Regions from separate parts of the Rhizobium sp. NZLR1 genome, predicted to be linked through region 2. Evidence: riboswitches for the same ligand, from Rfam matches in the RefSeq annotation. Region 2 holds a riboswitch; each other region holds the start of a gene.

Region 1 (9,695 bases), on a different replicon from region 2:
GCGTCTCAGCCGCGACATCCTGGGCCTCGCCATTAACGATCACTTTCATGAGGCATTCCTTCCCGTGGTATGTTGGTTGAAGACAAGTTCAGCCGCCTCGGCCGCCATGGCTGGCGCGAGCAGAAAGCCGTGACGGTAGAGGCCGTTGAGCGAGATCACCTTTCCCTGATGGCTTGCACGTGGAAGATTGTCCGGAAAGGCTGGGCGGATTCCGACACCCGTTTCGATTATGGTTGCATCGGCAAAGGCCGGAAATAGCGTGTATGCAGCGTTGAGCAGTTCCATCAGTGAACGGGCGACAATAGGCCCGTCGAATTCCGTCTCGATCATCGTCGCGCCGACCATGAACAGACCGTCTCCACGCGGGACGATGTAGACGGGGAAACGCGGATGGAGCAGGCGGACCGGCCGGGAGAGATCCACGTCAAAGCTTTTAAGGTAAAGCATTTCGCCGCGGACGCCGCGTAACTCCTTGGCCTCGCCGATCTGCGCAGCGCCCGTGCAATCGACGACACTGTCGAAGCTCTCCTCATGCGAGCTCTCGCCCACGAAGGTGACCCCCTGAACCGTCAGCTTGGTGCGCAGCAGAGTCAAAACTCGCCGGGGATCGAGATGGGCTTCGCGGCGAAAGAACAGCCCGTGCCGGAACCGCCCGGCAAGGGAGGGTTCCAGCGCCGCGATCGCCGGCTCTTCCAGCCATTCATAACCCGTCGTGCGGCAGGCAAAGCGTCGCAGTTCACCAAGATCGCGAGCCGAGGCGACCACGAGCGTTCCGTTTCGTCGCACCTCTCCCGGCACAATTGCCTCCCATTTGTCGGCGGCGGTGAGACCGCGCATGAGTACCGCAACATCAGCACTCTCCCGCTCGCACCAGGGCGCCAACATTCCGCCCGCGAGCCACGAAGCAGCACGCAGGAAACCGTCATATGGATCGAGCACAGTGACCTCGGCATCTCGAGCGCGCAGTTCATGCGCCACCGTCAGGCCGGCAACGCCGGCCCCTTTGACAAGAACACGCATCTCATTCGCTCGTTTGCTGCAGGGTTTCTACCGGCATATAGAGGCCGCCGCCCTCGCGATAACGTGCCGCCATCGCCTCCAGTCCCTCCTTCTGCGCTTCGGCGCGGATATCGTGCGAGATGCGCATCGAGCAGAATTTCGGTCCGCACATGGAGCAGAAATGCGCGACCTTGTGCGCCTCCTTCGGCAGCGTCTCGTCGTGGAAGCTGCGGGCGGTTTCGGGGTCCAGCGAGAGGTTGAACTGATCCTCCCAGCGGAATTCGAAACGGGCACGCGAGAGCGCGTCATCGCGCAGCTGTGCCGCCGGATGCCCCTTGGCGAGATCGGCGGCGTGAGCCGCTATCTTGTAGGTGATGACGCCTACCTTCACGTCGTTGCGGTCGGGAAGCCCCAGATGCTCCTTGGGCGTGACGTAGCAGAGCATCGCCGTGCCGAACCAGCCGATCATCGCTGCGCCTATCCCAGAGGTGATGTGATCGTAACCCGGCGCGATATCGGTCGTCAGCGGCCCGAGCGTGTAGAAAGGCGCCTTGCCGCAGACTTCGAGCTGCTTGTCCATGTTCTCCTTGATCTTGTGCATCGGCACATGGCCGGGGCCTTCGATCATCACCTGGCAGTCTTTCGCCCAGGCGACCTTGGTCAGTTCTCCCAGTGTTTCCAGTTCGGCGAACTGCGCCGCATCATTCGCGTCAGCGATCGAGCCGGGGCGCAGGCCATCGCCGAGCGAGAAGGAGACGTCATAGGCGCGGCAGATGTCGCAGATCTCCTCGAAATGCTCGTAGAGGAAGCTTTCGCGGTGATGACGGAGACACCACTTCGCCATGATCGAACCGCCGCGCGAGACAATGCCGGTCACCCGGTTGACGGTGAGCGGGATGTAGTGAAGCCGCACGCCGGCATGGATGGTGAAATAATCGACGCCCTGTTCGGCCTGTTCGATCAGCGTGTCGCGATACACCTCCCAGGTCAGGTTCTCGGCAATGCCATCGACCTTCTCCAGCGCCTGATAGAGCGGCACGGTACCGATCGGCACGGGCGAATTGCGGATGATCCATTCGCGGATGTTGTGGATGTTGCGGCCGGTGGAGAGATCCATGACGGTATCGGCGCCCCAGCGGGCCGCCCAGACCATCTTCTCAACCTCCTCCGCCATCGATGAGGTGACGGCGGAGTTGCCGATATTGGCGTTGATCTTCACCAGAAAATTGCGGCCGATGATCATCGGTTCGGCTTCCGGATGGTTGATGTTGGCGGGGATGATCGCCCGACCCGCCGCCACTTCCTGCCGGACGAATTCCGCCGTCACATGGTCGGGAATGTGGGCGCCGAAACTTTCGCCGTCGCGGACTATGGCGTCCGCCTGCGCCTTGCGGCCGAGGTTTTCGCGGATGGCTATGAATTCCATCTCGGGCGTGATGATGCCGGCGCGCGCATAAGAGAGCTGGGTGACTGCACTGCCATCCTTTGCGCGCAGCGGCTGGCGTAGCGCGGGGAATTCGGGCGTCAGCCTTTCGCCGCTGGCAAAGCCGTTGTCTTCGGGACGGACATGGCGGCCCTTATAGGCCTCGACGTCGCCGCGGGCGAGAACCCAGTCACGTCGCAGTGAGGGCAGCCCCTGTTCGATACGGATCTCGGTGCCCTCGATCGTATAGGGGCCGGACGAGTCGTAGACGACAACGGGCGGCTCGCCCGATGTCGGATGCAGGCTGATTTCGCGCATCGGCACGCAAATGTCGGGATGGATGTCCCCCCGACTGTAGATCTTCCTGGATGCCGGCAAGGGGCCGGTGGTGACGGTTGGGGTGATATTCTTTGCGGCGATGTTCATGGTTTGAGGCTCCAAGTTTGAGTTTGGAGACCCAGTCCTCAGCCGGAATGATGGAAAGACGCCGGCACGGATTCCACGCGTGAATCCGAAACCTCTCGAGCGCTTGCACCGTCCCTACGCCAGTATGAACTGGATCAGGTTCAACGGGTCACTGCGCGCGATAGCAGTATCTCAGCCCCTTGCCGGGACCCCCCTGGTGAATGCCAAAAAGGGTAGAGGCTTGCCGAGGGGACTGTCAAGCGACAATCTGCGACGGCTTGGGGTCAGGTTACACTCAGGCTATCGTGCTTGGTCGCCGCGATCAAACGAATCGACAAGTCAGTCGCCCGACCGGCACGCTTCCGCAAGGCAGGCGCTTTTGTCGCATGCAGTGGCTGTCGATTTTTATCCCGCGCAGTTCAGCAAGTATGCTGAGTACCGAAGCGCTATTGAGAAAGCAGGCGCGGAACTGGAAAGTCTAGTACTTTGTCCGTGTAGCTTTCGACCAAGGCGCTAAACGGCGTGCCGTCTCGAAGTTTCAGTATGGCACGATGTTCGAGCAGGAACGGCGGCAGGCTGAGGGAACTTGTTTCATGCGCTGTTAAGCCCTCCATGTCCCAGCCTTCGGATAGAGGGGACCAGAGCAACTTGGCAGACAGGTTTGTGCGAGTGAAATTAAGAGCCTGAACGGCTCTGCCAAACGCGATATCGCTGGTCTTCAAAGCCTGATTCATCTCTGCAGTTAATTTTGCGGGTACATACCAATTGTCGGCTTCCGACAAGACGCGGTCGCCGCAGACCAGGCGGACGCGGCGATAAGCGATCAGCTCACCGGGTCCGACGGTCAGAAGTTCACGGATGTGCTCATCGGCCGGCTTGTCTTGCCCGCCCACACGCTGAGCTACAATCTTAGAACCTTCCGGTGCGAGCTTGTGCGCGGCGCACCAGCGATCAAGGGTCAACGTAGCACTGGCGTTACTCAGGAGATTGGCATTCAAGGTCTGAAGGACCGCAAGCGCTTCCACTCGAGATGTCGGCGAGTTCAGCCACTGAGACCCTATAGACGGTTCTTGCGCAATTGCGATCTGGGTGCCCAGGACGATGGCAGTCGCTGCAAGTGCGGCGATGCGAATGCGTTTCGAAGAACAAAATGACACGGAGAACGGTTCCTTTCTGCAGTAAATTTGATGGGCGAACCCTGCGCGTCAAATTTCCTTGATTTTGGCAGGCGAGCGCGCGTTGTCAGCGTATTTGATGCCAGCAGCAAGATTTGAACTGCGCCTTGCGGGTACCGTTTAACGGTCGGGTTCCCGATAGACTTTCATACCATCTTCCGATGTTCCTGCCGTGCTGGTTCACACCTGTTGAAGCCTGTGTGCCCGAGCCGTCCTTTGCTTGCGTCGCATCAAGGTCGTCCATGATATCCTCCATCCGCTCGCCGACCTGTTGTTGGAGTTTGCAAGCGTTGGCGACTGAGCCGATGCTTCCATCCTGGAATATGGAAACTCGATAGACGTGGATTTCAAAGGAGGAACGTGGCGGCCGGTCCAAATTCTCCCAATTCACTTAACGGTTTAGCGCCTTTGTCGTCCTCTCGCTCGTTGCGGGATGTTCATACAGCTGGATCGGATAGAATAGGTAGCAACCGAAAGCAAAATCCAGGAGCAATTGTTCGAAAAAGGTCTTCTTCGTCGACGCAGAGCCCTCCTGCCGGTCGAGTGACAATTGTAGACCAGGCAGCGACACGCCGTCGATGGTTGCCAACCGCAGATGCGAGTAGCCAAGGCGCTTGTCTGATTTCTTTTGGTGATCCATGTCGTCGTGCTCCTTGTGCAAGCCTCCCGACGATGACGTCGCCGGCAAGATTTCAGCATTCATGGGAAAGAATCTTCCTGTTGCACTGTCGTAACTCATCATAACAGGACACTTGATGAAAACGGCAAGCAACGCAATAGATGCGTCGGATATATTGCAAAGTATATCGTTTCCAATTTGGCATATCTTACTCTCTATTGCGAGAAACCCGTGAGTATGGAATATATTATTGGATATATTTCTATATATATCGCATTTCGTGTCTTTGGCGGCCGCGTGAAATGGCAACTCTCTAACGGCTACGCAAACGCTCGCTGGTCGAAACGGCAATCGGGCGATAAAAGTCCATCATCGGGCGGCGTCTGCGGGCGAGGTCGCGGCCTGGTCAGCAGACCGAAGGCGCCATCGGCTGCGCCGTTCTCAATCGCATGCTTGACTGCGCACGCCCGAAATTCGTCCGCCGCAAGGCACCCTCGGCATGATCAGCCGTTTCAAAGATCCCCATCCGTTCAATTCCAGATCTGTGCACTAACGCCCGCGGTCGTCGCCGATCGCATTTGTAGAGTTTGCTGTCTCAATGCATCACTTCTTCTCGGAGCTTAACGCGGCCGCAGAGAGGAACGCGCGGAAGTCGACCGTCGATTCAAGGAGTCGGACGCTGACGCTGACAGGGTCCCCATGGCAGGGGTACGGCCGTCAGCATTCGGTTGAGAATTCGGGCCATGATCGTTTTTACCCCTCGTGTATTTGCACAATCTATGGCCAGCGACATGGTCATGAAATAAAATTGCATCGACAAGTGCAGATGACATGTCGTCGCCAACGACCTCTCCGGAGAGGTCTGCGCCGGAGCCAGGAGGTCTGCGAGGGCGAGTGTAGAGTTGCCGCCTCGACCGGCCCAGTTCAGCGACTGCCCGGTCCATTGCGGCGGCGCCGCTCTTGTTAATCTCTCCTGCCATCGGGTTCGATATTCCTGAAAAAATCCGGGGACGGATGGGGTTCTCTCATTCACGACGACGATTCTTTCAAGAATGAGAGACTTCACAAACAACGATGAATGGACCTCAAAGTGAAATAGATAGAAGCTTATCAAAACTGCGTCATGTTGCCTCTCGATCACGCGAGAGCTGACGAAGAGATTGGACAATATGGCATGTGTCGGCTTTGCACCATTGTGGTGCCATCTGTGAAAGACGCTCGACATTGGCGCTGTTGAAGACTGCGCACTTAAGTCATCAAATCAGGCACCAAAAAATTTGGGGTTCGCGCGAGTCAACGTAGCGGCGAAGGAGAGGCTAGTCGTCAGCATCGAGATGGTCTTGATATCTTATGGAGATGTTCGGCCTTTTTCTGGCGGCCCTGGTAATTGTTTTCGGCCAGCGTGCTGAAAACCCGGCGTGAGGAGGGTGCAGCCGGGCACCGCTTTGTGGAGGAAGTGAAAATGAAAAAGTTTATCCTGGGCACCGCGATGGCGCTCGTCCTGTCGACGGCCGCTCACGCAGAAACGGTCGGCGTCTCGATGGCGAAATTCGACGACAATTTCCTGACCGTTCTGCGCAACGGCATGACTGATTATGCAAAGACACTGAGCGGCGTGACGCTGCAGGTCGAAGACGCACAAAACGACGTTTCCAAGCAGCAGAGCCAGATCCAGAATTTCATCGCCTCCAAGGTCGATGCAATCATCGTCAACCCTGTCGATACCGATGCGACCACGGCAATGTCGAAGCTCGCGGCCGATGCTGGTATTCCGCTTGTCTATGTCAACCGTGAACCGGTCAACGTCGACACGCTGCCGGACAATCAGGCCTTCGTTGCTTCCAACGAGCTGGAATCCGGCACGCTGGAAACCAAGGAAATCTGCCGTATTCTCGGCGGCAAGGGCAAGGCCGTCGTCATCATGGGCGAGCTTTCCAACCAGGCTGCGCGCATGCGGACGCAGGACATCCATGACGTCATCAAGACGGATGAATGCAAGGGTCTGGAGATCGTCGAAGAGCAGACCGCCAACTGGGACCGCACCCAGGGCGCCGACCTGATGACCAACTGGCTCTCCAGCGGCATTGAATTCGACGCCGTGATCTCCAACAACGACGAAATGGCGATCGGCGCCATCCAGGCGCTGAAGGCGGCCGGCAAGGATATGACCAAGGTCGTCGTCGGCGGTGTCGACGCCACGCAGGACGCGCTTGCCGCCATGCAGGCGGGTGATCTCGACGTCACGGTGTTCCAGGATGCCGCCGGCCAGGGCAAGGGCTCGCTCGATGCAGCGCTCAAGCTCGCCAAGGGCGAGAAGATCGAAAAGAAGGTCTACATTCCCTTCCAGCTCGTCACGCCTGCTAACGTCAAGGACTTCGTCACCAAGAACTGAGGCGAACGCCACACAGGATGCGGGCTTTGCCCGCATCCTCTTTTCGGGCGCTCGACGTTCCTCAAATCCTTAAAGATGACGGACCCTTGAGCTCTCAGGCTGCTGCGCTTGATCCCCATGCGCCGTTCTCAGGCGATCTCTTCAAGACGACGGCCGATCAACAGCGCCCGGCAGGTTTCTCACAGGCTCTGGCCGAATCTGCGGGCCATGAGCGTATCGCGCCGAGGCAACTCTCGAATTGTTTGTCCATCGTTCTCCGCTTGGGAATGATCAGTGCATCACTCCCTACGAGCTTCCCTACTACCTCTCGTCGGCTCCTACGCAAGGGTTGTCCGCCCTTCATCGCGTCAGACCTGTACTCCGCTGCACAAACTGATAGAAAGTGCGCCCGCGGAATTCGAAGAAACTGTCCGTTGCCGGACGCGGTCGGCAGCGGTGGAACTAGAAAACGGATGCACGTTTTCCGGCTGCCAAAAGGAGCCTTAATCGACATGAACATGGTCTCGAAGATTGCGAAACCCCCAGTTGCCCCGTCCGTTGGCGCTCTGCTTGCAGAAGCTCGCCTGGCTCGCGGCTATTCGCTGGACGACGTCGCAGAAACCACTGGTCTGACTGTGGCAGAGGTGACGGCTCTGGAGAATGACGCGGATTTCGACGCGTCGAGGATCCGAAGGACTGCATCCGCTCTAGGGATTCTAGAAAAGATATGCGATGCGCCGCGCTGACATCGTTGAACAGCTTTTTCCACGGCTCTACTTCTCAAGGAAGGTGGGTGCAGCAACTCACGGGTCGCGCTTCAATGGGAAGCTGTTCAACTCGGGCACAGTTTTCAAGAGTAGGGGCAGGGAACCTCGGCTGTGATGTTCGACAACCAGCTGACTCTTCAAGGGGAATGGCGTGGCTGGCGCAGTTCTTCCGCTCGCAAATTAGGCATCATCGCGTGCAGCTCGATTCCAAGGTTCAGCAGTCTCTTGGGAAACTTCGTGGGAATCCGCTGTATGATCTCGTTGGGTGTTTTGCATCGGTTTGACGCCCATCGAAAGCTCAACACGCGGTTCACCCGGGTGGCTTGCCCAATAGACGCTAGACGATCAACCGGAAGGACAAATAAAACATGCAACTGAGCCCCCCGCCCCCCGTCGAGTCAGCGCTCAACGCTATTGGCAATACACCGGTCATACGCCTGCGTCGCGTCGTACCGGACGGGAGCGCTCAAGTCTTTGTGAAGCTCGAGTATTTCAACCCGACAGGCTCGTATAAAGACCGCATGGCAAAATCCATCATAGAAGAGGCTGAGCGCCGCGGAGATTTGAAGCCAGGAATGACAGTAGTCGAGGCGAGTGGGGGAAGCACTGGGTCCTCGCTCGCCTTCATTTGCGCAGTGAAAGGCTATCATTTCATTGTGGCTTCTTCCAACGCCTTTGCCATGGAGAAGTTGCGTACCATGCGCAGCTTTGGCGCAACCGTTGATCTGATCCACAGCCCGTCCGGCGAAATCTCGGCCGATCTAATTCCGTCTATGATCCGTCACGCCCAGGAGGTCTCCAACCGGTCGGACTGCTATTATTCGGACCAGTTTAACAACCGTGACGCCTTGATTGGCTATGAGGAAATCGGCCATGAGTTGGTCAAACAATTTCCAGACGGTATCGACGCCTTCTGTGGCGCAGTTGGTGTGGCCGGAATGACAATGGGCGTGGCAAGGATTCTGAAGTCGCGCTCAGCGACGGTTCGGATCGTGGTTCTGGAGCCGGCCTCTTCACCCGTCATATCGAAAGGTTGGGCCGGAACCCACCACGTCGAGGGGATAGGGGTAGGCTTCGTTCCGCCTTTGCTCAATCAAGATCTCTATGACGAAGCGCGCAGCATTCCGGAAGAGGAAGCACGCGCTATGTGTCACCAATTAGCACGGGAGGAAGGATTGCTGGTCGGTACGTCCACGGGCCTCAACGTCACTGCGGCGATTCGTTTGGCCAAGGAGTTGGGGCAGGGTAAGACGGTCGTCACGGTCGCGAGCGACACCGGTCTAAAGTACATGAACGGGAAGCTTTTTTCCGATGCCTGACAACGGTCGAGCGACGGCCGGGACGACGCTGGACCTTCGGTTGAATTGGAACCTGCGCGACAAAACGCCCCGGCCCCTAGGCAAACGCGCCCCTCGTTGTATCGGCGGCGCAGTTTTTTGGAGCATCCTGTCAACGTGACGATCGCCAATCTAAACGGCGTCAAAGTCCAAGCCTGGCTTGCCCACCTTCTTGCCTGCGTTGCCGATGTGTCCGTCAGAAAGCTGATCAACTGCTTCGGTCGAACTGGTAATCGACTGAATTGAACTCTTAGGCGGCATAGTCTGCGGCCCTGACGACGGCTTACGGCCTAACATTGTCGCATGAGTGATTTTTACTCCGACCCCGACGCAGGAGCCACCCTGTTGCCGCGACGCTAAGGGATGCCGGCTCTGTCGAGAGGTAACGGACCGTTGGATTTAGAGCGAGTAACGCGCAGAACCGTTGCTTCATACGTAGCCATGTCGGGAATCACTACCTCGAGCAAGAAATCATGGTCTCCGGAGACGAGGTGACATGCTATTACTTAGGGCATGGAGAGGACGGCCTCTCAGAAGGAGTCAGCGTTGTCGTGTGAGTGTCGTGCGGCGTGACGGGATATCCTCTCTCCAATTTGGGT
Region 2 (9,695 bases):
GGCGGCGATGCCTTCCCAGGTGTAGATCTCCAGTGTGAAATCGATCGAGCCATTGTCCAGCGCCTCGTAGGCGGAAGTGCCGAGCGTGACGGTCTTGACCTCGCCTTTGCCGCCATCGTTGCGGATCATCGCGGAGATCAAAGCGCTCTCCCAGGTTCCGCCGAAGCCGCCGTAGGTCTTGCCGTCGAGATCTCTAGGGCTTTTGATGTCGTCGCGTCCGCCCTTGTAGATAAGGCGCGCTGTTTCGGTCTGGACGACGCCGTAGACCATCTTCACGTCGCCGCCGGCGGCGCGCTGCATGAGGGCCTCGATCTCGCTGCTGATGCCGAAATCGGCGACGCCGTTCGACACCAGCGTTCCGGCGCTGGTGTCGGCATAGGGAAGGATCTCGACGTCGAGGCCGGCGGCGGTATAGAAGCCCCTCGCCTTGGCGACATAGATGCCGATATGGTTGGTGTTGGGTGTCCAATCGAGCGCCATGCGCACCTTTGCGGGCGCTGACTGGCCGAAGGCCGGGCGGCCGGCAAGGCTTGCGGCGATGGCGGCTAAGATCGTCTGGCGACGGGTGAGAAGCAGCATGGTGACCTCCTCAGGTCTCTAGAGCATGATGCCGAAAAGTGTGAGCGGTTTTCTCACGACATCATGCTCTAACTCTATAATGTAGAACAGGATTCAGATTTTAAGCCGACCGGCCTAAAATCATCCTGTTCGAGCGGATGAAGCAGTGTTTGCAGGATTTCGGTTTCGATCGCCTGGGCCGCCGGCGAGCCGAGATCGGCAAGGCTTCTCGGACGGGGCAGGGGAACGTGGAATTCGCGGATGATACGCGCCGGGCGGGCCGAAAGCACGTAGATCCGGTCGGAGAGGAACACGGCCTCGCGGACGTCGTGGGTGATCAGCAGCGCCGTCCAGCGGTGTTCGGTCCACATGCTCTGCAGCCATTCCTGGATCTGTGTGCGCGTCAGCGCGTCGAGCGCGCCGAACGGCTCGTCGAGCAGCAGCATGTCCTGGGTCTGGACGACAGTGCGCAGCAGGGCGGCGCGCTGGCGCATGCCGCCTGATAGTTCGGATGGATAATGGTGTTCAAAACCGGCAAGGCCGAAGCGCTCAAACAGTGGCGCCACAGTGGCGCGGGCAGCGCGGCGGCTCATGCCACGCACTTCGAGGCCAAGTGCCGCATTGTCGATGATCCGGCGCCAGGGCATCAGCGCATCGCGCTGCGGCATGAAGGCGAATGAATGCGGCGCCCGTTCCAGCGGCGCGTCCTTGAAAAGCACGGTGCCGGAATCGGGGCGAAGCGCCTGTGTCAGCAATCGGAGCACCGTCGACTTTCCTGAGCCGGACGGGCCGACGATCGAAACGAACTCGCCGTTTGCCACAGTGAGCGAAATATCGCCCAGCACCTTCATGCCGTCGAAGGACTTCGAGATGTTGCGCAGTTCGACCATCGTATCGCTCATCGCCGCGACTCCTGGGATCGTTGCCAGGGCATGACGAGGCGCTGGATCAATAGCGTCAGCCCGAAGAGGCAGAGTGTGAGCGCGGCGCTGATAACGACGGCGGCAAGCACGAGATCGGGGCGGAAATTGTTCTTGGCGTTGAGGATATAGATGCCGAGGCCGCGGGCGGCGCCGGCATATTCGGCAAAGATCGCGCCGACGACGGCATAGGTGATCGAGATCCTGAGGCCGGCGAAGAAATAGGGCAGCGCGGAGGGAAGCCGCGCCAGGCGGAAAATCCGCCAGCGGCTCGCCTTCATCGAGTTCAGCAATTCGGCGATGTCGCGGTCGGTCGATTGATAGCCCTGCAGCAGGGCGACCAACAGCGGAAAGAAGGTGACTAGCGCCACCAGCAGGATCTTCGGCAACAGGCCGAAACCGAACCAGAGGACGACAAGGGGCGCGATCGCCACCAGCGGCAGCGTCTGGCTGGCGATGAAAATCGGTAGCAATGCCCGGCGCATGAAAGACACGAAATCCATCAGGATCGAAGCGGCGAAGGCGAAGGCAAGCGACAGCGCGAAACCGCCGAGTGTCGCACCCAGCGTCGGCCAGGTGTTTGATATCAGCGCCTCACGGTTCAGCCAGCCCTGGATGACAATGCGCGAAGGCGCCGGCAGGATGGAAGGTTTGATGCCGGAAAGATCGACATAGAGTTCCCATGCCGCCAAAAACGCGCAGCCCGCGAGAAAGGCCGGTATGCCCCGGTAGAGAGCGGCGCGGAGCGCGGCAAGGCGCGAATCCGATGGTTGTGGCGATGTCATCAGCGTTCGATTTCAGGCTTTCGTCGGGCACTGCATAATTCCTTAAATCGGAATCGATTTAAGGGAAAATTATGCAGCAATTTAAAGTGTTACGGCGTCCCTTGCGCGTCTGCTAAGACGCGCGGCGCTGTATTGGCGGAGACCGTGATGTCGAGCGTCACGTGTCCCACCGGGTCGCCGAAGCGATAGAAGGCCTCATGAATGGTCGCGAAGACGGCGCCGGCATCTCCCCCCAGCCGGGTACAGAAATTCTTGGCGTGGTCGAAGGTGCCGGAGCGCTTCAAGAAATCGATGCAGCCATAGATCTCGTCCATATGGCTGCCGGTTCCCATGACGTAGAGCGAGAATTGCGCGGCTGCCGGCTGTCCGGTCTCCGTGGTGGTTTCAACGGCGGCAAGGGCTGATGTAATCCGGTCGGCAAGCGGCTCCGCCCGGCCGGCAGAGGGCTTGACGCCGCAGATGGCGTCGTCGGGCTCACCTGGGCAGCCGCGTGAGACCGCGGCGGACAGCACGCAATGCTCGCCGGTATTGGCGGCGACGACGAAAAGATCGCGCATGGCCGCGAAGAGGACATCAGGCGGGCCGACCAGCAGGGTGGAGATATCATCGGTCTCGATGCGAAGCCGGTCGCGATAGGGGTCGAACGCCTTGACGGCATCGAGAATGATGCCGACGAAATTGCCGGACATCGGATAGAGTGACACTTGTGCGCCTGAGAACATCTGAACCTCGCTCCGCTGGCATTACCCAGATCAGCTTTGAAGGGTCCAGAGGCTTGCGCCTCGCATCTCAGCCCCGGCGATACGGAGCTCCCCTGTTATTTCGGCGGAAACTATCATCGCGGTTTTCTTCCCGCAACCGCAAAATTGCAGACCCGTCCGCGTGGTCGGAATGAACCTGATATGACGGACAACACCCGGACCGAGGTCCTGCCCGGGTGTTCCCAGAGGTTCCGTACCTGCTGGGAACGGAACCGGAGCTTTCTGTCTCAGGCGGCGATATCGGCATAGGGACGATCGATACGGGCGGTGGCGAGCGCCCGTGTCCACCATTCCAGCCTTGCCATCATTCGGCCGAGCAAGCGCAGCGCGTCGTCGGGAGTGTCGAGCCTGCCTTCCGCGTCGAAGCGGTTCCATGGCGCAGCGAAGCTGACCGAATCGCGGATCGTGACGGCGTGGAGTTCGGCAAAGACGAGGCGCAGCTGCTCTACCGCGCGCAGGCCGCCGGAAATACCGCCATAGGAAACGAAGGCGACCGGCTTGCCCTGCCAAGGCTCGAAGAAGAAATCGATGACGAATTTCAGCGAGGCGGTGAAGCTGTGATTGTATTCCGGCGTGACGATGATGAACGCGTCCGCCATGCCGAGCCGCTCGGCGAGCCTGGCGATTTCGGGATGTGCCAATTCGCGGGTGGTCGGCAGCGCAAAATCCAGCGGGTCGATGATGTCGATATCGAATTGCGGGAAGCGGATGAGCTCCTCCGTCAGCCACTTGACCACCCGGTCGCAGATGCGGCCTTCCCTCGTGCTCCCGTAGATGACCGCCAGCCTGGTGGGTGTTTTCATGTGTCGCTCCTTGTTGCGATTGGACTTTACGATTGCAGGAGCAACAGGTATAAAACCTCAACTAATATTGAGGTCAATAGGCGATGGATACGATTCCTGCGACGCCGCTCGGCAGGCTCCTGACAGTCGGTGAAGTGGCGGAGCGCAGCGGCCTCGCCGTCTCGGCGCTGCATTTTTACGAGACCAAAGGGTTGATCTCGAGCATCCGCTCCCGCGGCAACCAGCGGCGCTATGGGCGCGATGTGCTTCGCCGTCTCGGCATCATCAAGGTGGCGCAGCGTGTCGGCATTCCGCTTTCGGAAATCCAGTCAGCGTTCGAGTCCCTGCCGCAGGGACGAACGCCGACCGTTGCCGACTGGCAGACGCTGTCGGCGCGCTGGAAGGATGATCTCGACGCGCGAATCAGGCGGCTCAGCCTGTTGCGCGACCGATTGACCGGCTGCATCGGTTGCGGCTGCCTGTCGATCGAAAGCTGTCCGCTGCGTAATCCCTGCGACCGGCTTGGCAAGGAAGGGCCGGGTGCGCGGCTTCTGGAGGCCGAAAACTAGTCCTGGTTTTCCCCGGAAAGATCGGTGCGCGCCTTTCTTTCGGTCGGTGCGCTCATATGTTAAGGGCGAGTGACGCAACCGGCGGCACTGTCCGCGAGGAGGACGGCTTCGTGTTTCATCCCAGATTGTTCGAAAATCGCAATGTCGTCGTGACCGGCGCCGGCCGCGGCATCGGCCTTGAAGTCGCCCGGCAGTTTCTGGACTGCGGCGCGAAGGTGATTGTCCATACCGGGCGCAAGCCGGGACGGGATCTGCCGGATTTCCTGCTGACCGCTGAATCGGAAAGACGGGCGCTGCTGCTGCACGCCGATTTCTCCGCCATCGGTGGGGCGGCGCAATTTGCCGACGATGTCCTCGCTTTCTTCGACAGGGTGCATGTGCTCGTTAACAATGCCGGCACCATGCTTGGCCGGTTTCCCGCTGCCACGCTGACCGACGCAGAATATGAGGCAGTCATACGGCTCAACCAGACTTCGGTGGTGGCGCTGACGCGGGCATTGCTGCCGGCATTGAAGGCGGCCGAGGGCGCTGCCGTCATCAACACTGTTTCGATTTCGGCGCTGACCGGCGGAAGCCCCGGCTCTTCGATATATTCGGCCTCGAAGGCCTTTGTTGCGACCTATTCCAAGGCGCTCGCCCGCGAGCTTGCCCCGGATGGCATCCGCGTCAACTGCGTCTCGCCGGGAACGATCGAGACGGATTTCCACGAGCGCTATTCCTCCAAAGAAAAGCTGGAGCAGACCCGGAAATCCATCCCCCTGCAGCGACTCGGCACGGCGGAGGATTGCGCTCCCGCCTATCTGTTCCTGGCAGCTCCCTCACTCTCGGGATACATCACCGGCCAGGTGATCGAGATCAATGGCGGACAGCTTATCTGCTGATTTACTTGGACCTTTTTTGGCATTTCATCACTATTGACCAATTCGCTTGTGCGAATATGCTATTGTACTGATCTACCTCACCGCCTCCTTCCGAGATATCGAATGCCGTTGCCTAAACCGGAGCCGGGTATGACCGGCCAGGAGTTGCATAAACTCGCTGGAAAAGCCCATGAAGCGAGCGACCTGCTGAAAGCTTTGGCGCATCACACCCGACTTCTGATCCTCTGCATACTGGCGAAAGAGGAGCGAACGGTCGGTGAACTCGAAAATATTCTCGGCATACAGCAGGCGATGGTCTCGCAGCAACTTGCGCGTTTGAGGCTCGAAGGCCTGGTCAATACGCGCCGTCAGGGCAGGCAGGTTTATTACAGCATCGGCAATGTCAACGTGCTGGGTTTTCTCGAATCGCTGTTCGATCTTTTTCCGGCTGCGGAAAACTGTTAAAGCGCGTCGCATAAAACTTGATTCATGCGACGCGCTTTAATTCTTTGTTTTATGCATGTCGTCGTCCCAAAACCGCTGCACACTTTTGGCGGCATGCATTAGTACCCGCCCTTGCGAAGCACGGCTGCTATGTCGAAGATGAGGCCGGACGCGAAATGTCGCGGGAGACCGGATGATCGACAAGCTGGAATTTTTTATCGCCCTTGCCAATGAAAAGCACTTCGGCCGTGCCGCCGAGGAGTGCGGGATCTCGCAGCCGACGCTCTCGGCGGCTATCCGGCAGCTCGAGGATCAATTGGGCGTCATGCTGGTGCAGCGCGGCTCGCGGTTCCAGGGGCTGACGCCGGAAGGCCAGCGCGTGCTGGAATGGGCCCGGCGCATCGTCGGCGATGCCCGCACCATGCGCGAAGAGATGCGCGCCGCGCGCCGCGGCCTTTCCGGCCACATTCGCCTCGCCGCCATTCCGACCGCGCTTGCCATGCTTTCGCGTATCACCACGCCTTTTCAGGAACGGCACCCCGGCGTGACCTTCTCGATCGTCTCGCGCAATTCGCTGCAGGTGCTGAGCATGCTCGAGAATCTCGAAATTGATGCCGGCATCACCTATCTCGAAAACGAACCGCTCGGCCGTGTTACGACGGTTCCGCTTTATGCCGAGCGCTATAATCTGATCACGGCTGCAGGCAGCCCTTTGTCTGATCGCGACAACGTGACCTGGCGCGAGGTTGGTGATCTTCGGCTTTGTCTATTGACGGCCGACATGCAGAACCGTCGCATCATCAACCGGCACCTGACGGAAGCCGGCGCCACGGTACATCCGACGCTCGAATCCAACTCGATGATCGTGCTGTTCTCGCATGTCAGGACCGGGCGCTGGGCGAGCATCATGCCGCGCAACGTCGCGAAATCCTTTGGATTTCCAGTGGAAATTCGGATGATCCCGATCGTCGAGCCGGAGGCGCATCATCTGGTCGGGCTTGTCGCGCCGTATCGCGAGCCGTTTACGCCGCTCGTGTCGGCCTTGCTGCACGAAGCGCGGGTGCTCGTGCAGGATGAAGAACTCTGATAGAAAAAACCTATCGATCCACGAGATAGCTTTATTGATTGCCGGCGGCTTCCCTGAGATGTTGCTTGCGGAATAGCGTTCGGCTGGGGGAGCGCGCCCATTCCGCAACGCGCTAGAGCAATTCCAGCAAAAGTGTGAAGCGGTTTTGCGTTCGGAATTGCGTAAAAACAAAGAGATAGAGCATTTTCGTGATTCGAAGAAAAACGGAAATGCTCTAGCCGCTGGGAGAGCTACCTTATGACCATTCATATCGCCGAAGGCGATATCACAACGCGCACCCGTTCCATCATCGCCGATCTTCGCTTTCTCGAAGGGCCGCTGCTTCCCATTCTGCATCAGGTTCAGGAAGAATTCGGCTATGTGCCGCCGGAAGCCCTGCCTGTTATTGCAGAGGAATTGAACCTCTCCCGCGCCGAGGTGCATGGCGTGATGACCTTCTATCACGATTATCGCGACCATCCCACTGGGCGGCATGTGCTGAAGCTCTGTCGCGCCGAAGCCTGTCAGTCGATGGGCGGCGATGCGCTGGCCGAACGCCTCAAGACGCTGCTCGGCATCGATTTCCATCAGACGACGCTCGATGGCGCCGTGACGCTGGAGCCGGTCTACTGTCTCGGGCTCTGCGCCTGCGCGCCGGCGGCGATGCTCGATGGCGAGGTCTATGGCCGGATCGACGATCAGTTGGCCGCGGAACTTGTCGCGGAGGCACGCCGATGACGGTCAGGATATATGTTCCGCGCGATGCCGCAGCGCTGGCGCTCGGGGCCGAGATGGTGGCAAAGGCGATTGCCCAGGAGATCGCCGCCCGCGGCCTCGATGCCGAGATCGTGCGCAACGGCTCGCGCGGAATGTTCTGGCTGGAGCCGCTGGTCGAGATCGAGCTTGCCGGCAAGCGGATCGGCTACGGGCCGGTGAAGGCAAAGGATGTGCCTGGCCTGTTCGACGCCGGGATGGCTGATGGTGGCGATCACCCGCTCTGTCTCGGGGAGGTTGAAGACCTCCCGTTCCTCAAAGGACAGACCCGCCTGACCTTTGCCCGCTGCGGCATCACCGATCCGCTTTCGCTCGCCGATTACGAGGCGCATGGCGGTCTTGCCGGTCTTCGCCGCGCCGTTTCGATGTCACCAGCCGAGGTCGTCAAGGAAGTCACCGATTCCGGCCTGCGCGGACGGGGCGGCGCCGGCTTTCCCACAGGCATCAAGTGGAAGACCGTTCTCGATGCCGCCGGCGAACGCAAATATATCGTTTGCAATGCCGATGAGGGCGACAGCGGCACTTTTGCCGACCGGATGATCATGGAGGGTGATCCCTTCGTGCTGATCGAGGGCATGGCGATATCAGGCCTCGCCACCGGAGCGACGAAAGGTTACGTCTACACGCGGTCGGAATATCCGCATGCGATCGCGGTGATGAGCGAGGCTGTCGGCATCGCGCGCCAGGCCGCTATTCTCGGCCTATCGGTGCTCGGCTCCGGCCGTGCCTTCGATATCGAGGTGCGCATCGGGGCCGGCGCCTATGTCTGCGGCGAGGAAACGGCGCTGCTGAACAGCCTCGAAGGCAAGCGCGGCGTCGTGCGCGCCAAGCCGCCGCTGCCGGCGCATCAGGGGCTGTTTAACTGTCCTACCGTCATCAACAACGTGATCTCGCTCGCCTCCGTGCCGGTGATCATGGAAAAGGGTGCCGCATTCTATCGCGATTTCGGCATGGGCCGCTCGCGTGGCACCATTCCGCTGCAGATCGCCGGCAATGTCAGATATGGCGGGCTTTATGAAACGGCCTTCGGTCTTTCGCTCGGAGATATCGTCGACGGGATCGGCGGCGGCACGGCGACGGGGCGACCGGTCAAGGCCGTGCAGGTCGGCGGGCCGCTTGGTGCCTATTTCCCGCGGGCGCTGTTCGACACGCCGTTCGATTACGAAGCCTTTGCCGCCAAGGACGGACTGATCGGCCATGCCGGCCTCGTCGTCTTCGACGACACCGCCGATATGCTGAAGCAGGCGCGTTTCGCCATGGAATTCTGCGCAATCGAAAGCTGCGGCAAGTGCACGCCCTGCCGCATCGGCTCGACACGCGGCGTCGAGACGGCCGACAAGATCGCCCAAGGCATCGAGCCGGAGAAGAACCGGGCGCTGCTTGCCGATCTCTGCAACACGATGAAGTTCGGTTCGCTCTGTGCGCTCGGCGGTTTCACGCCTTATCCCGTCGTGAGTGCGATGACGCATTTCCCGGAGGATTTTTCGCCGGCGCCGATGGTGGAGGCGGCTGAGTGATGACATCTCACGTCGCACCCACACTCTTTCCTGCATCGCGCATTTCCACTTCCGTACAAGAGGCCGACCATGTCGCTCATCCATGAAATCGACTACGGCACCCCGGCTTCGAAATCCGAGGCGATGGTGACGCTCACCATCGATGGGCAGCAGATCAACGTGCCGGAAGGTACCTCCATCATGCGGGCCTCGATGGAGGCCGGCATCAAGGTGCCGAAGCTCTGTGCCACCGATATGGTCGACGCTTTCGGCTCCTGCCGGCTCTGCCTCGTCGAGATCGAGGGACGCAACGGCACACCTGCCTCCTGCACGACCCCGGTGGCGGCAAACATGGTGGTGCATACGCAGACGGGTCGGCTGAAGGACATCCGCCGCGGCGTGATGGAACTCTATATTTCCGACCATCCGCTCGACTGTCTGACCTGCGCTGCCAACGGCGATTGCGAATTGCAGGACATGGCTGGTGCCGTCGGCCTGCGCGATGTGCGCTACGGCTACGAGGGCGACAACCACGTCAAGGCGCGCAGCAATGGCGACATCAATCTGAAATGGATGCCGAAGGACGAGTCCAATCCCTATTTCACCTATGATCCCTCCAAGTGCATCGTCTGTTCGCGCTGCGTGCGCGCCTGCGAGGAAGTGCAGGGCACCTTCGCGCT
Region 3 (9,695 bases), on a different replicon from region 2:
CTGCACCGGGCCGTGGCCGGAGCCGACGGTGAGGCTTCCTGATGCCGCGACCGCGCCGGCGAGGTAATCCTTGGCGATGGCGACGGCCTCAGACACCGAGGCGCCCTTGGCAAGCTCTGCCGCCAGCGCGCTCGACAGCGTGCAGCCGGTGCCGTGGGTGTTCTTGGTCGGCTCGCGTCTGGCTTCGAACCAGTGCAGGCCGTCGGCTGTGGCAAGCACGTCGGGGCTGTCGTCGCTGTCGAGATGACCGCCCTTGACCAGCACGGCCGCCGGGCCGAGCGCGCGCAGCTGCTCGGCCTGCGCCGCCATGTGAGACCGGTTTGTCGCCACCGGCTGGTGCAGCAGGGCGGCGGCCTCCGGCAGGTTCGGGGTCAGAAGTGTCGCCAGCGGCAGCAGCCGGCTGGTCAGCACGTCGACCGCTTCGGGTGCCAGCAGGGCGGCGCCGCCCTTGGCGATCATGACGGGGTCGATGACGATGGGGATGCTGCGCCGGTCGGCCAGTGCGGCAACAAGCGCGTTGGCGACGGCATCGGCGATGCCGGCATTGGCGATCATGCCGATCTTGACGGCATCGACGCGCACATCGGCAAAGACGGCGTTGATCTGGTCGGCGACGAATTGCGGCGGCACCAGATGCACCCCGGTGACACCTTGAGTGTTCTGCGCCGTCAGCGCGGTCAGTACCGCCATGCCGTAGACGCCGCGAGCGGAAAAGGCCTTGAGATCGGCCTGGATGCCGGCGCCGCCCGAGGGATCGGAGCCGGCGATAGAGAGGACGTTGCGGATCATGCGCGGGCCTTTCGGATTTCTCCGGCGATGCGGCGAGCGGCGGCTTCAGGGTCCGGCGTGCCGCAGATGGCGGAGACGACGGCAAGCCCCTTGGCGCCCGCGTCAAAGACTTCGGCCACATGCTCTGCCTTCAGGCCGCCGATCGCAACCGACGGCACCGGCGAAGCCGCCACCAGCCTTGCCAGGCCCTCAAAGCCGATCGGCTGCTTGTGGTCGGCCTTGGTCGGCGTCGCAAACACCGGGCCGACGCCGGTATAATCGACGAGGCTGGGATCGACGGCAGCGGCGAGCGCCTCGGTCTCGACCGACAGGCCGAGGATCATTCCGGGGCCGATCATCTTGCGCGCTCTCGCCGCATCCATGTCTTCCTGGCCGATATGCAGGCCGTCGGCGCCGATGGCGATAGCCGCCTCGACATCGTCGTTGACGATGAGCAGGGCGCCGGTGCCATCAAGCGCCTGTTTCAACGCGCGTCCGGTCTCGATCATCCCGGTCGTGCCGGCATGTTTGTCGCGCAGTTGCACCATTGTCGCACCGCCGGCAACGGCAAGGCGGGCGGTCTCGACCATGCCGATCCCGGCGCAGAGATCGGGGTCGAGGACGAGATAGAGCGAAAGATCGAAGGTCTTCATGCGGCCCATATCCTGGCCCTGGCATCGAGCGTTTCGGCGTCAAGCGCGTTCAGCGCATCGAGGAAGCGCCAGGCGAAGGAGCCGGGACCGGCCGCACCGAGTGCTGCCTCTTCGCCGGCGATGGCGAAGGTTGCAAGGGCTGCGACCGTCGCCCCGAACATATCCTCGGGCACTGTGGCGGCAAAGGCGCCGACGAGGCAGGTGAGCGAGCAGCCGAGGGCGGTGACCTGCGGCATCAAGGCCGATCCGCCTGTGATCCGCACCGCCCGCTCCCCATCGGTGACGAAATCGACTGCACCGGTGACGGCGACGACCGCCTGCTGGCGCTCGGCGAGCCATCGCGCCGAACCTTCCGCCTGTTCAACCGGATCGCGGCTGTCGACGCCCTGGCCGCGGCTCTCGCCGCCGGCGAGCGCGATGATCTCGGAGGCATTGCCACGGATGATCGTGGGCTTGAGCGCCAGCAGACCGGCGACCGCATCGCGGCGGAAAGCCGTGGCATAATGGGCGACCGGATCGAGCACCCAGGGTTTGCCGGCTGAGGTCGCTGCCTTCGCCGCCGCCTGCATGCCGTCGATCCATTGCGGCGACAGCGTGCCGATGTTGACCGTCAGCGCATTGGCGATGTCGGCGAATTCGCCGGCTTCCTCTGCGGCATGCACCATGGCGGGCGAGGCGCCGGCGGCCAGCAGAACATTTGCGGCAATGTTCATGGCGACGTAATTGGTGATGCACTGAACGAGCGGCGGCTTTTCGCGCATCGCCTTCAGCATGGCTCCTGGTGTGGTCCTGGTCTGCATGTGGCCCCTTTCAGGCGGGGGCGGGCACGGGGTCATTCGTACGGCAGTGCCGCGACCCCGAGCGACTCCCTCCGCCGGCATTATCCGGTTCAGGTTCGAAGGGTGCTTCTCAGCCCGTCTGTCGACGGGCGCCCCTGTCTCTCATCGCGCTCTTTTTCGCAGAGAATGAGGCGGATGTCATCTCGAAAATGACAGTCCTATTTGTGTGGCATTTACAGCAGGGGCAACGAATAGAACGGCCAACATTCGTGGATCACCCCAGATCGTGTCCGCAGAGAATCTTATAATAGCGTCTAACTCAAATCATGAAGATCCGTCGCAATCGCCAACCCGATCGAGAACTCCGAAAAGCGCACCGTCAACCCGCTGCGCTCCGGCGTGCAGGCCATCGGCCCGACCTCGTAACCGTCGGCGGCCGGGAAGGGCGCTAGCCGCAGCAGCGGCCAGCGGCTCCCGTCGCAAGAGGTCTGGATGCGCAGGGCGCCGTTGGCGAGGGTGACGCGGATGTGGAAATCTTCGAGTCCCTTGAAGGGTTGTGACACCGACCAGTCGGACCTGCCGTCGGTGACGACGGTGCTGAGGAAAGCTTCGCCGTCGGTGAATTCCACGCCTGTTTTTACCCAGCGTTTCCCGTCGAGGCGCACCATCAGGCCAGCCTGGTCGTAGAGGGTGCGGAATTCGCCCTGGATGCGGATCTGGGCGGTGAAGCTCTCTGCCGTGGGAAAGGCGAGGAAATGGCCGCTGTCGCGGGTGAAGCCGTAATGGGTTTCCCGCCAGAAATCGGTTTTTTCATCGGTCGTCAGGGTGAGGGCGGTGTCGTCGGCGTGCCAGCTGGCCGGTTCGTTCAGCCATTTTCCGCCCTTGAAATTGATGTTCATTCTTTTCTCCCGTTCCGCTGAAGCCTGACCATCCGTGTGCTTGGCATAATGCGCAGCCTTCGTGCAGGGCGCAGCCGAAGATTGTGTTTTCTCGCGTTCTGGTATCCCGGCAGAGGCATAATCGGTCACCCACGCTTGACAGGATCAATCCAGCTCTTATTCTGTTACAAAAAGATTGATTACATAATTGTGGAACTTGACCGGGAGCCCTCACATGAAAACACTTGTCGCATTTCTCCTTGGCACCGCGCTTGTCGCCCTGCCCTCGACCCTGCTTGCCCAGGAAAAGGGCGGCGTCATCAATGTCGCGACGATCGGCGAGCCGCCGACGCTTGATCCGATGTCGTCGACGGCCGATCTCGTCGGCATTGTCACCCAGCATATTTTCGAAACGCTCTACACTTTCGACAAGAGCTGGAACGTCACGCCGCTGCTGGCCGAAAGCCTGCCTGAGATCAGCGCCGATGGCAAAACTTATACGATCAAGCTCAGGACCGGCATCAAGTTCCACGACAATAGCGACATGACCTCGGACGATGTGGTCGCCTCGCTGACCCGCTGGATGAAGATCGCCTCGCGCGGCAAGCAGGTGTCGGGCTTCATCGACAAGATCACTGCTGTCGATCCTTCGACCGTCACAATCACGCTGAAGCAGCCCTATGCGCCGCTGACTTCGCTGCTTGCCTTCAATAATTCGGCGGCGATCATCATTCCCTCGGAAAAACAGGACGAGCCGATGAAGGAGTTCATCGGCACCGGTCCCTATATGCTGAAGGAGCGCAAGGCCGACCAGTATATCCAGCTCGTCCGCTTCGATGGCTACAAGTCCCGTGACGGCGACAGCAATGGCTATGGCGGCGCCCGCCATCAATATCTCGATGAAATCCGCTTCGTGCCGGTGCCCGATCCGAACACCCGTGTCGAAGCCGCCGTCTCCGGCCAGTATGATTATGTCGATTCGATCGCCGTCGAATCCTACGACAAGGTGAAGGCGTCGACTGCCTCGCAGCCGGTCATGTTGAAGCCCTTCGGCTATCCGGTCTTCGTCTTCAACACGAAGGAAGGTGTTGCTGGGAATGTCGAGGTCCGCAAGGCGATCCGCCAGGCGCTCAGCATGGAAGACATGCTCGCCGCCGCTTTCGGCAGCAAGGATTTCTATGCGCTCGACGGCGCCATCTATCCGAAGTCCTTTTCCTGGTCGACCGATGCCGGCGTCGAAGGCGCCTATAATCTCGCGGATCCGGAAGGGGCGGCCGCTGCTGCCAAGAAGGCCGGTTATAATGGCGAGCCGATCCGCATCCTGACCAGCCGGCAGTACGAATTCCACTATAAGATGGCGCAGGTCGCCGCAGAATATCTGAAGCTTGCCGGCTTCACCGTCGATATGCAGGTGGTGGACTGGGCGACGCTGACCCAGCGCCGCACCGATCCGAAGCTCTGGGATGTCTACATCACCCACAGCCCGTTCCTGCCGGAGCCGGCCCTGATCGGCTCGCTTTCGACCAGCTCGCCCGGCTGGTGGGATACGCCGGCCCGCAAGGCCGCCGTCGATGCCTTCACCGCCGAGGTCGACCCGAAGAAGCGCGTCGCGCTCTGGGCCGATGTCCAGAAGGCTATCTATACAGATGCGCCCTTTATGAAGATCGGCGATTTCAACGCCGTCTCGGCGAAATCGGTCAAGCTCGAAGGTGTCGATCCGGCCCCATGGCCGTATTTCTGGAACGCTTCGATCAAGAAGTAAACATCGCCGTCGGCGCCGGCCCTTCGTGGCCGGTGCCGGTCTTCTTTTCTGCCGCATCTGCAAGGGCTTGAAGGCCAGCATTCATGATCCGCTACATCCTCCAGCGCCTGTTCGGCATGATCGTCGTGATGTTTCTCGTCGTCACGATCGTCTTCGTCATCGTGCGCGTGACGCCGGGGGACCCGGCTGCCGTCATGCTCGGGCCAGATGCGACGCCGCAGGATGTTGCCGATCTTCGGGCCCGCCTCGGCCTCGATCAGTCGCTCGGCCTGCAGTACGTCTATTATATCGGTCAGCTGCTGAGGGGCGATCTCGGCCAGTCGATCTTCCTCAACATGCCGGTCACCTCGGCTCTGCTCGACCGCGCCGAGCCGACCTTCTTCCTGACGCTGTTTTCGCTGGCCATTGCCGGCGTCATCGCGCTGCCGATCGGCATCTATGCGGCCTATCGGCGCGGCTCCTTCGTCGACCAGGCGGCAACGACGCTGGCGATGTTTGCCGCCAGCATCCCAAGCTTCTGGCTCGGCCTCATCCTGATGCAGTTCTTCGCCGTTCGGCTCAACCTTTTCCCGGTCTCGGGTTATGGCGGCCCCGGCTCGACCTTCCTTGAGCGGATGTATCATCTGACCCTGCCGGCCTTCGCGCTCGGCATCGTCTCCTCGGCGCTGATCCTGCGTTTCACCCGCGCGTCGATGCTCGATGTGCTCGGCGATGATTATATCCGCACGGCGCGCGCCAAGGGGCTGGTCGAGCGCAAGGTCATCCTCAAGCACGCGCTGAAGAATGCGCTGATCCCGATCCTGACGGTGCTCGGCCTGACGGCGGCGGTGCTGATTTCGGGCGCCGTCGTCACCGAGACCGTCTTCGGCCTGCCGGGTGTCGGCAATCTCGTCGTCTCGGCGGTGCTGCGCCGCGATTACCCCGTCATCCAGGGGGCGCTGCTCGTCATCGCCGCCCTCTACGTGCTGATCAATTTTGCAATCGACATGCTCTATCTGCTGGTCGATCCGAGGGTGCGCTACTGATGGCCGATATCGCGATCAAGCCCGCCGAGAGCGAAGGCAGCAAATTCGTCCGCCGCCTGCTGAAGCGCAAGACGGTGGCTTTCGGCCTGCTGATCCTGACGATCTTCGTGCTGCTGGCTGTCTTCGCCCCTGTCGTCGCGCCCTATTCGCCGTCCAAACTTTCCATCGTCAACCGGCTGAAACCGCCGAGCGGCACCTTTTTCTTCGGCACCGACGAGTTCGGCCGCGACGTCTTCTCGCGCACGATCTTTGCCGGCCGCCTGTCGCTGCTCGTCGGGGTGGCGGTCGTCAGCCTGTCAGCCGTGATCGGCGTGACACTCGGCCTGCTTGCCGGTTTTTTCCAGAAGCTCGATACGCCGATCGCCCGGCTGATCGACGCGATGATGGCCTTTCCCGATATTCTGCTGGCGATCGCGCTTGTCGCCGCCCTCGGTCCCTCCTTGACCACGGTTATCATCGCGCTGTCGATCGTTTATGCGCCCCGCCTTGCCCGCATCGTCCGTGCGTCGACGCTGGTCATTCGCGAGCTGCCCTATGTCGAGGCGGCAAGGGCGCTCGGCATTTCGACCTTCCACATCATGACCCGGCATGTGCTGCGCAATCTGCTCTCGCCGATCCTGGTGCAGGCCACCTTCCTCTTTGCCAGCGCCATGCTCGCCGAAGCCGGGCTCTCCTTCCTCGGCCTCGGTGTCAGCCCCGAAATCCCGACCTGGGGAACGATGATCGCCGCCGGCCGCCAATATATCGGCCAGGCCGACTGGATGACGCTGTTTCCGGGTGTCGCCATCATCCTCTCGGTACTGTCGCTGCAGATGGTCGGCGACGGCCTCAGGGACATGCTCGATCCAAGACTTCGCAAGGACCTTTAATCCGCCGACCAGACGTCGGCCCAATCCAAATTTGCATGACAGGAGTTTGCGTGAATCAGTTTCCCACCGCCGCCGGCAAGGTCGAGAACTCGCCTTACCAACGGTTAGCCGCCCTCGGCATCAAGCTTCCGCCGCCGCCGCCGCCGATCGCCAATTTCGTGACGCATGTGGTGGAGGGCAATATGCTCTACCTCTCCGGCCAGGGGCCGCGCGAGGCCGATGGCTTCCTGCATGCCGGCAAGGTCGGCGCCGGCGTCAGTGTCGAGGAGGCCTATCGGCATGCACGGCTGACCGGCATCAATCTGCTCGCTGTCATGCATGATGCGCTCGGCGATCTCTCCCGCGTCAAGCGGGTGGTCAAGCTGCTCGGCATGGTCAATGCCGTGCCTGAGTTCGAGGATCATCCGAGCGTCATCAACGGCTGCTCGGATCTGCTGATCGCGGTCTTCGGCGCGGCCGGCGAACATGCCCGCTCAGCCGTCGGCTTCGGCTCGCTGCCGGGCAACATCACCGTCGAGATCGAGGCGATCGTTGCCTTGAATGGCTGACGAGAGCTTTCATATTTGGAGAAGGGTCCACCCAGGGCCCGTTCCTCGACCCAGACTTCTGGAGACCTTCATGCCCAATGATATCAGACCTTCGCTCGGCCTTCGACCCGTCATCAACGTATCCGGCACGATGACCAGCCTCGGCGCGTCGATCGTCGTGCCGGAGGCGATCGAGGCGATGGCATCGATCCTGCCGCATTTCGTCGAGATCAACGACCTGCAGCGCAAGGCAAGCGCCATTATTGCCCGGCTGACCGGCGGTGAGGCGGGCTTCGTCACCGCCTCCTGCTCGGCCGGCATTTCGCTGGCGGTCGCCGGCGCCATCACCGCCGACAATCTGCTGGCGATCGAAAAGCTGCCGGATGCCGTGCCCGAGAAGAACGAAGTGCTGGTGCAGATGGGCCATGTGGTGAGCTACGGCGCGCCGGTCGACCAGGCAATCCGGCTTGCCGGCGGCAAGGCCGTGCTGATCGGCCAGGCGACCTCGACGCATCGCTTCCACATGGAAAAGGCGATCACCGACAAAACAGCCGCCGCCGTCTATGTCGTCTCCCACCATGTCGTCGATTACGGCCTGTTGAACCTCAAGGAATTCGTCGAGGTCGCCCATGCCAAGGGCGTGCCTGTGATCGTCGATGCCGCCTCGGAATACGATCTCCGGATTTTCCTGGAGCAGGGGGCCGATATCGCCCTCTATTCCGGCCACAAGTTCCTCGGCGGCCCGACCTCCGGCATCGTTGCCGGCCGGAAGGAACTGGTGCGCCATGCCTTCCTGCAGAACATGGGCATCGGCCGCGGCATGAAGGTCGGCAAGGAAAGCATCTTCGGCGTCATGGCAGCGCTGGAAGCCTGGGAAAACCGTGACCATGCCGGCATCCGCGAACGCGAGACCGGTTATCTCAACCTGTGGAAGCGCACACTCGATGGCCGCCCCGGCCTGACCTCGCTGATCGAGCCTGACCCGACCAACAATCCGCTCGAGCGGCTGCGCCTGATCGTCGATCCCGAAGAGGCCCATATCACCGCCTGGGACTTGGCCGATGCGCTGGCGAGGGGCAACCCGCCGATCATCGTGCGCGACCATGAGGTGGAGCACCGTTATTTCTATCTCGACCCGTGCAACCTGCATCCGGGCCAGGACGTCATCGTCGCAAACCGCCTGGCCGAGGAACTCGACAAGGCGCGCGCTTCCAACGAAATCATCGCGACGCCGATCGAAAACCGCAGCCGGCACCGCTTCGATGCCGCGCTGCGCTGGCCGGATTAAGCCGCAAGGGGAGCGATATGGCTGAGGTTCAAGCGCAACCGATCGAGACGAGCGCACCCGTTCTTTCCGTCGACAGGCTAACCACCTCCTTTCTGGTGGATGGCGCCTGGAAGCCGGTGGTGCGCGATGTCTCGTTCACCGTCGCACCCGGCGAGACGGTGGCGATCGTCGGCGAATCCGGCTCGGGCAAGAGCGTCACCTCGCTCTCCATCATGCGGCTGCTGCAGGCGGATACGAGCCGCGTCGACGGCCGCGTGCTGCTCGGCGGCCGCGACCTGCTGGCCTTGCCGGAACATGCCATGCGGCAGGTGCGCGGCAACGAGGTGGCGATGATCTTCCAGGAGCCGATGACATCGCTCAATCCGCTCTTCACCATCGGCGACCAGATCTCCGAGGCGCTGCTTTGCCATTCCGATATGAGCCGAGCCGATGCCAAAGCCGAGACGATTAGGCTGCTGGAAAAAGTCCGCATCCCCTCTGCCGCCTCGCGTTTCGGCGAATATCCGCATCGTTTTTCCGGCGGCATGCGCCAGCGGGTCATGATCGCCATGGCCCTTGCCAGCCGGCCGAAACTGCTGATCGCCGACGAGCCGACGACGGCGCTCGACGTGACGATCCAGGGCCAGATCCTCGATCTCATCAAGATGCTGCAGGAGGAGGAGGGGACCTCGGTTCTGTTCATCACCCATGACATGGGCGTCGTCGCCGAGATCGCCGACCGGACGGTGGTGATGTATCGCGGCGAACAGGTGGAAAGCGGGCTCACCGCCGATATTTTCCACCGCGGCAGACATCCCTATACCAGGGCGCTGCTATCGGCCGTGCCGGTGCTCGGCTCAATGCAGGGCCGCCAGCGGCCTCTGCGTTTCCCCGTGGTCAATACGGCGACGGGGGAATCCGACATTCCGGCCGAAGCCGCCGATACGGTCGCGATGGCGCCGGTCCTTGAGGTGAAGAACCTCACCAAGCGTTTCGACATTCACTCCGGCCTGTTCGGCCGGCTGACCAGCCGCGTGCACGCGGTCGAGAACGTCTCCTTCGATCTCCATGCCGGGGAGACGCTGTCGCTCGTCGGCGAGTCCGGCTGCGGTAAATCGACGACGGGGCGCGCCATCTTGCGGCTCATCGAGCCGCAAGCCGGTTCCG

Evidence for each region. A riboswitch is a leader RNA that binds a small molecule or an ion and turns the genes downstream of it on or off. The one in region 2 is predicted to bind thiamine pyrophosphate.
Region 1: another riboswitch for thiamine pyrophosphate. It lies ahead of thiC (phosphomethylpyrimidine synthase ThiC); the one in region 2 lies ahead of J3O30_RS20815 (YkoF family thiamine/hydroxymethylpyrimidine-binding protein).
Region 3: another riboswitch for thiamine pyrophosphate. It lies ahead of thiM (hydroxyethylthiazole kinase); the one in region 2 lies ahead of J3O30_RS20815 (YkoF family thiamine/hydroxymethylpyrimidine-binding protein).

What each region holds. Positions count from the first base shown of each region.
Region 1 is NZ_CP071635.1:51,862-61,556, forward strand. It holds gene thiS (sulfur carrier protein ThiS) at 1-49, opposite strand, end outside; gene thiO (glycine oxidase ThiO) at 46-1,020, opposite strand; gene thiC (phosphomethylpyrimidine synthase ThiC) at 1,022-2,848, opposite strand; TPP riboswitch at 2,942-3,053, opposite strand; gene J3O30_RS29250 (hypothetical protein) at 3,274-3,984, opposite strand; gene J3O30_RS29255 (hypothetical protein) at 4,394-4,705, opposite strand; partial or broken gene J3O30_RS29260 (IS5/IS1182 family transposase) at 4,913-5,124, shown strand; gene J3O30_RS29265 (sugar ABC transporter substrate-binding protein) at 6,084-7,013, shown strand; gene J3O30_RS29270 (helix-turn-helix domain-containing protein) at 7,505-7,738, shown strand; gene J3O30_RS29275 (cysteine synthase family protein) at 8,128-9,078, shown strand; gene J3O30_RS29280 (Lrp/AsnC ligand binding domain-containing protein) at 9,453-9,599, opposite strand; gene J3O30_RS29285 (LysR family transcriptional regulator) at 9,637-9,695, opposite strand, start outside.
Region 2 is NZ_CP071632.1:4,239,191-4,248,885, reverse strand. It holds gene J3O30_RS20830 (ABC transporter substrate-binding protein) at 1-579, opposite strand, end outside; gene J3O30_RS20825 (ABC transporter ATP-binding protein) at 654-1,460, opposite strand; gene J3O30_RS20820 (ABC transporter permease) at 1,457-2,263, opposite strand; gene J3O30_RS20815 (YkoF family thiamine/hydroxymethylpyrimidine-binding protein) at 2,353-2,985, opposite strand; TPP riboswitch at 2,976-3,089, opposite strand; gene J3O30_RS20810 (NAD(P)H-dependent oxidoreductase) at 3,252-3,827, opposite strand; gene soxR (redox-sensitive transcriptional activator SoxR) at 3,911-4,375, shown strand; gene J3O30_RS20800 (SDR family oxidoreductase) at 4,486-5,256, shown strand; gene J3O30_RS20795 (metalloregulator ArsR/SmtB family transcription factor) at 5,359-5,700, shown strand; gene J3O30_RS20790 (LysR family transcriptional regulator) at 5,873-6,766, shown strand; gene J3O30_RS20785 (formate dehydrogenase subunit gamma) at 7,004-7,483, shown strand; gene J3O30_RS20780 (NADH-quinone oxidoreductase subunit NuoF) at 7,480-9,036, shown strand; gene fdhF (formate dehydrogenase subunit alpha) at 9,106-9,695, shown strand, end outside.
Region 3 is NZ_CP071634.1:269,066-278,760, forward strand. It holds gene thiD (bifunctional hydroxymethylpyrimidine kinase/phosphomethylpyrimidine kinase) at 1-789, opposite strand, end outside; gene thiE (thiamine phosphate synthase) at 786-1,421, opposite strand; gene thiM (hydroxyethylthiazole kinase) at 1,418-2,221, opposite strand; TPP riboswitch at 2,271-2,367, opposite strand; gene J3O30_RS27920 (DUF1349 domain-containing protein) at 2,515-3,099, opposite strand; gene J3O30_RS27925 (ABC transporter substrate-binding protein) at 3,314-4,840, shown strand; gene J3O30_RS27930 (ABC transporter permease) at 4,924-5,865, shown strand; gene J3O30_RS27935 (ABC transporter permease) at 5,865-6,734, shown strand; gene J3O30_RS27940 (RidA family protein) at 6,770-7,282, shown strand; gene J3O30_RS27945 (aminotransferase class V-fold PLP-dependent enzyme) at 7,353-8,549, shown strand; gene J3O30_RS27950 (ABC transporter ATP-binding protein) at 8,567-9,695, shown strand, end outside.